DNA from 2 places in the Streptomyces sp. RK62 genome. Region 1 is predicted to be linked to the other one. Evidence: riboswitches for the same ligand, from Rfam matches in the RefSeq annotation. Region 1 holds a riboswitch; the other holds the start of a gene.
The links. A riboswitch is a leader RNA that binds a small molecule or an ion and turns the genes downstream of it on or off. The one in region 1 is predicted to bind S-adenosylmethionine.

Region 1 (3,400 bases):
TGGAGCGGCTTATGAGCGCTGTGACCCCCGCTGGAGGCGACACCGCGGCGGGCCGTTCCTGGCCCGAGGTGCTGAGCGCCCTGCTGGCCGGCCGGGACCTGAGCGCCGCCGACACCGCCTGGGCGATGGACCGGTTCATGAGCGGCGAGGCGTCCGACGCGCAGATCGCCGGGTTCATGGTCGCCCTGCGCGCCAAGGGCGAGACCGTCGAGGAGATCAACGGCCTGGTCGAGGCGATGTACGCCCACGCCCAGCCCCTGCACATCCCGGGGCCCGCCGTGGACATCGTCGGCACCGGCGGCGACCGGGCCAAGACGGTCAACATCTCCACCATGTCGGCCGTCGTGATCGCCGGGACCGGCGCCAAGGTCGTCAAGCACGGCAACCGCGCCTCCTCCTCGGCGAGCGGCTCCTCCGACGTGCTGGAGAAGCTCGGGATCAACCTGGACCTGTCCCCCGAAGGGGTGGCGCGGGTCGTGGACGAGGCCGGGATCACGTTCTGCTTCGCCGCCAAGTTCCACCCCTCGATGCGATTCGTCGGCGGGGTGCGCCGGGACCTCGGCATCCCGACCTCGTTCAACCTGCTCGGCCCGCTCACCAACCCGGCCCGGGTCAGCGCCTCGGCCATCGGCTGCTTCGACACACGGATGGCCGGGCTGATGGCCGGCGTCCTCGCCGAGCGGGGCTCGTCGGCGCTGGTGTTCCGGGGCGACGACGGCCTCGACGAGCTGACGACGACGGCCACCTCCCGGGTGTGGGTCGTCCGTGACGGCACGGTCCGCGAGGAGGGCTTCGACCCGCGGGACGTCGGCCTCGAACTGGTGCCGGTGGAGGCCCTGCGCGGCGCCGACGCCTCCTACAACGCGGAGGTCGCCCGGCGGCTGCTGGACGGCGAGACGGGCCCGGTGCGGGACGCCGTCCTGCTCAACTCGGCCGCCGCGCTGGTCGCGTTGGAGCCCACGGACGCCCCGCTCGCCGAGCAGATCCGGCTCGGCATGGCGAAGGCCGCCGAGTCCATCGACTCGGGCGCGGCCAAGCGGACGCTGGAGCGGTGGGTGGCCGCCAGCAACGCCTGACAGACACCTCGTCGTCCCGCGATCCGGACATGGGTTGCGGGACGACGATCATCTCGGTACGTTTCCGTACCAGGTCATGAGTGACAGTCATGAGGCCCCGGCCGACTGTCCGGCAACCCTCCGTCCGTGGCGGGGTGCCCCGGGTGAAGACCAGGCCGCAGGCAGCGAGGTCTGCGGCAAGCGCGGATCCCTCACGATTCCAGGGATCCTGGTCGTCGAGGAGTCTTCCGTGAGCAAGCGAATGCGATAGGGCCGCCGAGCCCCGCCTCCGCACACCCTTCTTCACTTCCCCCTTCCTCTCACGGGAGTTCCGCCATGTCCGTCTCCACCGCTGCCTCCGTCCAGGACATTTGTGCCCCGCTGCCCGTTCTGGGTGCCGATGTCACCGTCCCGCTCGTCACCGGCGGCGAGGTCGCCTACGCGGCCCTCGACTACGCCGCGAGCGCCCCCGCCCTCCAGCGCGTCTGGGACGACGTGGCCGCCTACGCGCCGTACTACGGCAGCGTCCACCGGGGCGCCGGGTACCTCTCGCAGCTCTCCACCGACCTGTTCGAGAACGCCCGCCGCACCGTGGCCGAGTTCCTCGGCTGCCGCGAGGACGACCAGGTCGTCTTCACACGCTCCACCACCGACTCGCTCAACCTGCTCGCCGGGGCGCTCCCGGCCGGCTGCGAGGTCTTCGTCTTCGAGACCGAGCACCACGCCTCCCTGCTGCCCTGGCGGGACGCCCGCGTCACCTACCTCGACGCGCCCCGCACCCCCGGCGAGGCCGTACGCACCCTGGAGCACGCCCTGGCGGACCGCGACCCCTACGGCCCGGCCCTGGTCTGTGTCACCGGCGCCTCCAACGTCACCGGCGAGCTGTGGCCCGTACGGGAGCTGGCGGCGGCCGCGCACGCGCACGGCGCCCGGATCGTGCTCGACGCGGCGCAGCTCGCCCCGCACCACCCGGTGAGCGTGCGCGACCTGGACGTCGACTGGGTCGCCTTCTCCGGGCACAAGCTGTACGCCCCGTTCGGCACCGGTGTCCTCGCGGGCCGCGCGGACTGGCTGCGGGCGGCCGAGCCGTACCTGGCGGGCGGCGGCGCCAGCCGGTCGGTGACCCGGCGCGAGGACGGGGGAGTGGACGTCGAGTGGCACGACAGCGCCGCCCGCCACGAGGCCGGCTCCCCGAACGTCATCGGCGCCTACGCCGTCGCCTCCGCCTGCAAGGCGCTCACCGAGGCCGGGTTCGACAGCCTGGTCGCCCGGGAGCGGCACCTGATCGAGAAGGTGCGCACCGGCCTCGCCGACGTGCCCGAGGTCCGGGTGCTGTCCCTCTTCGGGGACGACGCCCCGCGCGTGGGCGTCATCTCCTTCGTCGTCGAGGGCTGGAACAGCTCCCACTTCGCCGCCGCCCTGTCCGCCGAGTACGGCATCGGCGTCCGCGACGGGCTGTTCTGCGCCCATCCGCTGGTGCGGACCCTGCTGGGCAGCGACCCGCAGACGCAGGGGGAGTGCGGCGCCCCGGAGGCGGCGCCCGGCGAGAAGTCCCTCAACGCGATCCGGGTCAGCTTCGGCGCCGGGACGCCGGACGAGCACGTCGAGCGGTTCGTGACGGCCGTGAAGGAGCTGGTGACGGACGGCGCCCGGTGGAACTACCGCACCGAGAACGGCCGTTGCGTGCCCGACACCTCGGCCTGAGCGGGCCGTGCCCGGCGGCGCGCGGACGCCGCCGGGACACCCCGGCTCAGCTGTCCAGGCCGATGGCGAACGCGGCCTCCAGGTCGTGCTGCGAGTACGTGCGGAAGGCGACGTGCGTGTCGGTGCCCTCGACGCCGGGGATCTTGCTGATCCGGCCCGGGATGACCTCGGCCAGGTCCTCGTGCCGCTTCACCCGCACCATGGCGATCAGGTCGTAGGTCCCGGTGACCGAGAAGACCTCGCTGACGCTGTCCAGCGAGGCGATCCGCTCGGCGATCTCGGGGATCCGGTCCACGCTGGTCTTGATGAGGACGATCGCGGTGATCACGGCTGGTTCTCTCCCTCAGGGGCCGGAGCTCGGGTGGGTTTCACTCTAGTGCGCCGCCCGAAGCACGCCCACGCGTAGCCGAAGCCCAGGCCGAAGCCCACCAGGTGGGCCAGGTACGCCACCCCCGGGCCCGGTCCGGCCTGCCGTGCCGCGACCCACTGGACGGCCACCCAGAAGGGGAGCACCACCCAGGCGGGGAAGCGCAGCGGCAGGAAGAGCAGGAACGGCAGCAGGCTGGTCACCCGGGCCGTGGGGAACAGGAACAGGAACGCGCCGAGGACCGCCGAGATCGCCCCGGACGCGCCGACCAGGG
Region 2 (3,400 bases), on a different contig from region 1:
GAAATCGACCCGCTGGCCCTCTTCCAGGGTGCGGTAACCGTCCATCTGGATCGCGCTGTAGTGGACGAAAACATCCGCACCACCGTCGACCGCGATGAAGCCGTACCCCTTCTCCGCGTTGAACCACTTGACGGTGCCCTGAGCCATGCCTAACTCCCCTATTACTGGCCCTTGCACAGATCCACACTTCGCGGATCCGGGTCAGACCTCACCCCCCAATCGGTCGGGGGCGTGCGCCGGAACGCGTCGACCGCGGCTGAATGTATCTGCCCAACTGCCGTCTGCAACAGGTCAATCGGACGAGAAATCCGGGCACGACCGGTCGGGAATGTGGGGACAATTCCGCTGACTTCGCGTCAAGTCGGGCCGGACAAACGGGGCATAGGCCGCAAAAAGGCCGCGTACTTTGGCTACTTCTTGTCGGGTCGGCGGCACCCATCAAAGGCGGCCGGTCCATGAACCGGCGGTGCGTTCCCCAACTGTACCCCGCTCAATCACACAGAATTGCCTCCTCCGTTTCTCTCACGGAGGAGGCAATTCGATGAACGCTCGGTGAGCGCGGTTACCGAAGGTAATGTTCGGTCATCCGGTCAGCCGCCGGCGACGGCCGGAATGATGGAGACGCCGGCGCCGTCCGGAGTGGCGGTCTCCAGACCCTGCTCGAAACGCACGTCGTCGTCGTTCACGTACACGTTCACGAAGCGGCGGAGCTTGCCCTGGTCGTCCAGCACCCGGGCGGCGATCCCCGTGTGGTTCTTCTCCAGGTCGGAGATGACCTCGGCCAGGGTCGCGCCCTCGGCGGCGACCTCGGCCTGACCGCCGGTGTAGGTGCGCAGGATGGTCGGGATGCGAACGGTCACGCTCATGCGAGGCCAGCCTCTCGGAAGGAGTCAAGGTTGGGACGAATCGTCGCGGTGAGGCCCGTACCCGCCACCGCGTCCAGCGTCTTCAGGCCGTCACCGGTGTTCAGGACGACCGTGGTCCTGGTGGGGTCGAGGACCCCGCTCTCGATGAGCTTCTTCGTGACGCCCACCGTGACGCCGCCCGCGGTCTCGGCGAAGACGCCCTCGGTGCGCGCGAGCAGCTTGATCGCCTGCACGATCTCGGCGTCCGTCACGTCCTCCACCGCACCGCCCGTGCGGCGCGCGATGTCCAGGACGTAGGGGCCGTCGGCCGGGTTGCCGATGGCGAGCGACTTGGCGATGGTGTCCGGCTTCTGCGGGCGGACCACGTCGTGGCCCGCCTTGAAGGCGGTGGACACCGGCGAGCAGCCCTCGGCCTGGGCACCGAAGATCTTGTACGGCTTGTCCTCGACGAGCCCGAGCTTGATCAGCTCCTGCAGACCCTTGTCGATCTTGGTGAGCTGGGAGCCGGAGGCGATCGGGACGACCAGCTGGTCCGGCAGCCGCCAGCCGAGCTGCTCGCAGATCTCGTACGCGAGGGTCTTGGAGCCCTCGGCGTAGTACGGCCGCAGATTGACGTTCACGAAGCCCCAGCCCTCACCGGCCGGGTCGCCGATCAGCTCGGAGCAGAAACGGTTCACGTCGTCGTAGTTGCCCTCGATGCCGACGAGCTCGCCGCCGTAGATCGCGGCCATGACGACCTTGCCCTGCTCCAGGTCGTGCGGGATGAACACGCACGAGCGGAGGCCGGCGCGGGCCGCGGCGGCGCCCACCGCGCCGGCCAGGTTGCCCGTCGAGGAGCAGGACAGGGTGGTGAAGCCGAAGGCGCGCGCGGCCTCCAGGGCCTGCGCGACGACGCGGTCCTTGAAGCTGTGCGTCGGGTTGCCGGAGTCGTCCTTGACGTACAGGCCGCCGGTGACGCCCAGTTCGCGGGCGAGGTTGTCGGCCTTGACGAGCTTGGTCCAGCCGGGGTTGATGTTCGGCTTGTCCGCCACGTCGGCCGGGACGGGCAGCAGGGGCGCGTAGCGCCAGATGTTCGCGGGGCCCGCCTCGATGCGCTGACGGAGCTTCTCGGTGTCGTAGCCGGAGAAGTCGTACGCGATCTCGAGCGGGCCGAAACACTCCTCGCAGGCGAAGACCGGGCCGAGCGGGACCCGGTGGCCGCACTCGCGACAGGAGAGCGCCGCTGCGGGGCCGAGGTCTACGGTGGAGTCGGTGCTGCTTGCAACAGTCTGCACAGCCATGTGAGGCGAGGCCCTTTCTCCTCATCTTCCTCACGACGCATCTCGCCGTGAGACGGATTTGGCACCTTCCCTAGCCGGGAGCCTCGCGAGGACGATCAACGGTGACGATCGACGCTGATCTACGAGAACCGACTGGAGGGTTGCCGGGGCTTCATCGGGCCGTGTCCCTCTGCCCCTCTGGATGAGCGGTATGCGGTTGTACTGCGGTTGTGAACCCGGGCGACCCTGACATGCGATGGTCACTCGCGTTGTTCAAGACTGTAACCGAAGGCCAGGACAGTTGAGAGAGCCGTCCGAACCGCGAGATGGATCACCGACGTCGTTCGACAGTTTCGACAGTGAGGAGCCGCCGACCGTGCTGGAAGAAGTCGAGCGCTGGCTGATCAGCCGCTCCTGGTCCCTGGCCGACCGCCCGCTGCACCATGTCCTGGCCGCCAAACAGCGCAGCGGCCAGTCGGTGTCGGTCGTCCTGCCCGCGCTCAACGAGGAGGAGACGGTCGGCGACATCGTCGCGATCATCGCCCACGACCTGGTGCACCAGGTGCCGCTGGTCGACGAGATCGTCGTCGTCGACTCCGGGTCCACCGACCGCACCGCCGAGGTCGCCGCGGCGGCCGGCGCGCGGGTCGTGCACCGCGACGACATCCTGCCCCGCGTCCCGGCCGTGCCCGGCAAGGGCGAGGTGCTGTGGCGGTCGCTGCTGGTCACGGGCGGGGACATCGTCTGCTTCGTCGATGCCGACCTGCGCGAGTTCTCCTCGGACTTCGTCCTCGGCATCGTCGGGCCGCTGCTCACCGACCCCGGAATCGACCTGGTCAAGGCGATGTACGACCGCCCGCTCGGCGGCGCGTCCGGGCAGGGCGGCCGGGTCACCGAGCTGATGGCCCGCCCCCTGCTGAACATGCACTGGCCGCAGCTGGCCGGATTCGTACAGCCCCTCGGCGGCGAGTACGCGGCCCGGCGCAGCCTCCTGGAGCAGCTGCCCTTCCCGGTCGGGTACGGCGTCGAGCTGGGCATGCTGGTGGACGCCCTGCATCTGGTGGGCCTGGACGCCCTCGCGCAGGTGGACGTGGGGGTGCGCAAGCACCGGCACCAGGACGGGCAGGCGCTGGGCCGGATGTCCGCGGCGATCTACCGCACCGCCCAGCTGCGGCTGGCGCGCGGGCATCTGGTGCGTCCGGCGCTGACCCAGTTCGAGCGCGGCGCCGACGGTTTCGAGCCACGGACGTACTCGGTGGACACCGAGGAGCGGCC

Region 2: linked by a shared signal. The riboswitch ahead of thrC (threonine synthase) and the one ahead of KBY32_RS25135 (aminotransferase class V-fold PLP-dependent enzyme) in region 1 are both predicted to bind S-adenosylmethionine.

The regions. Positions count from the first base shown of each region.
Region 1 covers NZ_JAGPYD010000013.1:132,793-136,192, forward strand. The annotation lists gene trpD (anthranilate phosphoribosyltransferase) at 12-1,076, shown strand; SAM riboswitch class IV at 1,149-1,265, shown strand; gene KBY32_RS25135 (aminotransferase class V-fold PLP-dependent enzyme) at 1,392-2,759, shown strand; gene KBY32_RS25140 (Lrp/AsnC family transcriptional regulator) at 2,806-3,087, opposite strand; gene KBY32_RS25145 (rhomboid family intramembrane serine protease) at 3,084-3,400, opposite strand, start outside.
Region 2 covers NZ_JAGPYD010000010.1:213,296-216,695, forward strand. The annotation lists gene KBY32_RS20865 (cold-shock protein) at 1-147, opposite strand, end outside; gene KBY32_RS20870 (MoaD/ThiS family protein) at 591-866, opposite strand; gene thrC (threonine synthase) at 863-2,146, opposite strand; SAM riboswitch class I at 2,165-2,334, opposite strand; gene KBY32_RS20880 (glucosyl-3-phosphoglycerate synthase) at 2,502-3,400, shown strand, end outside.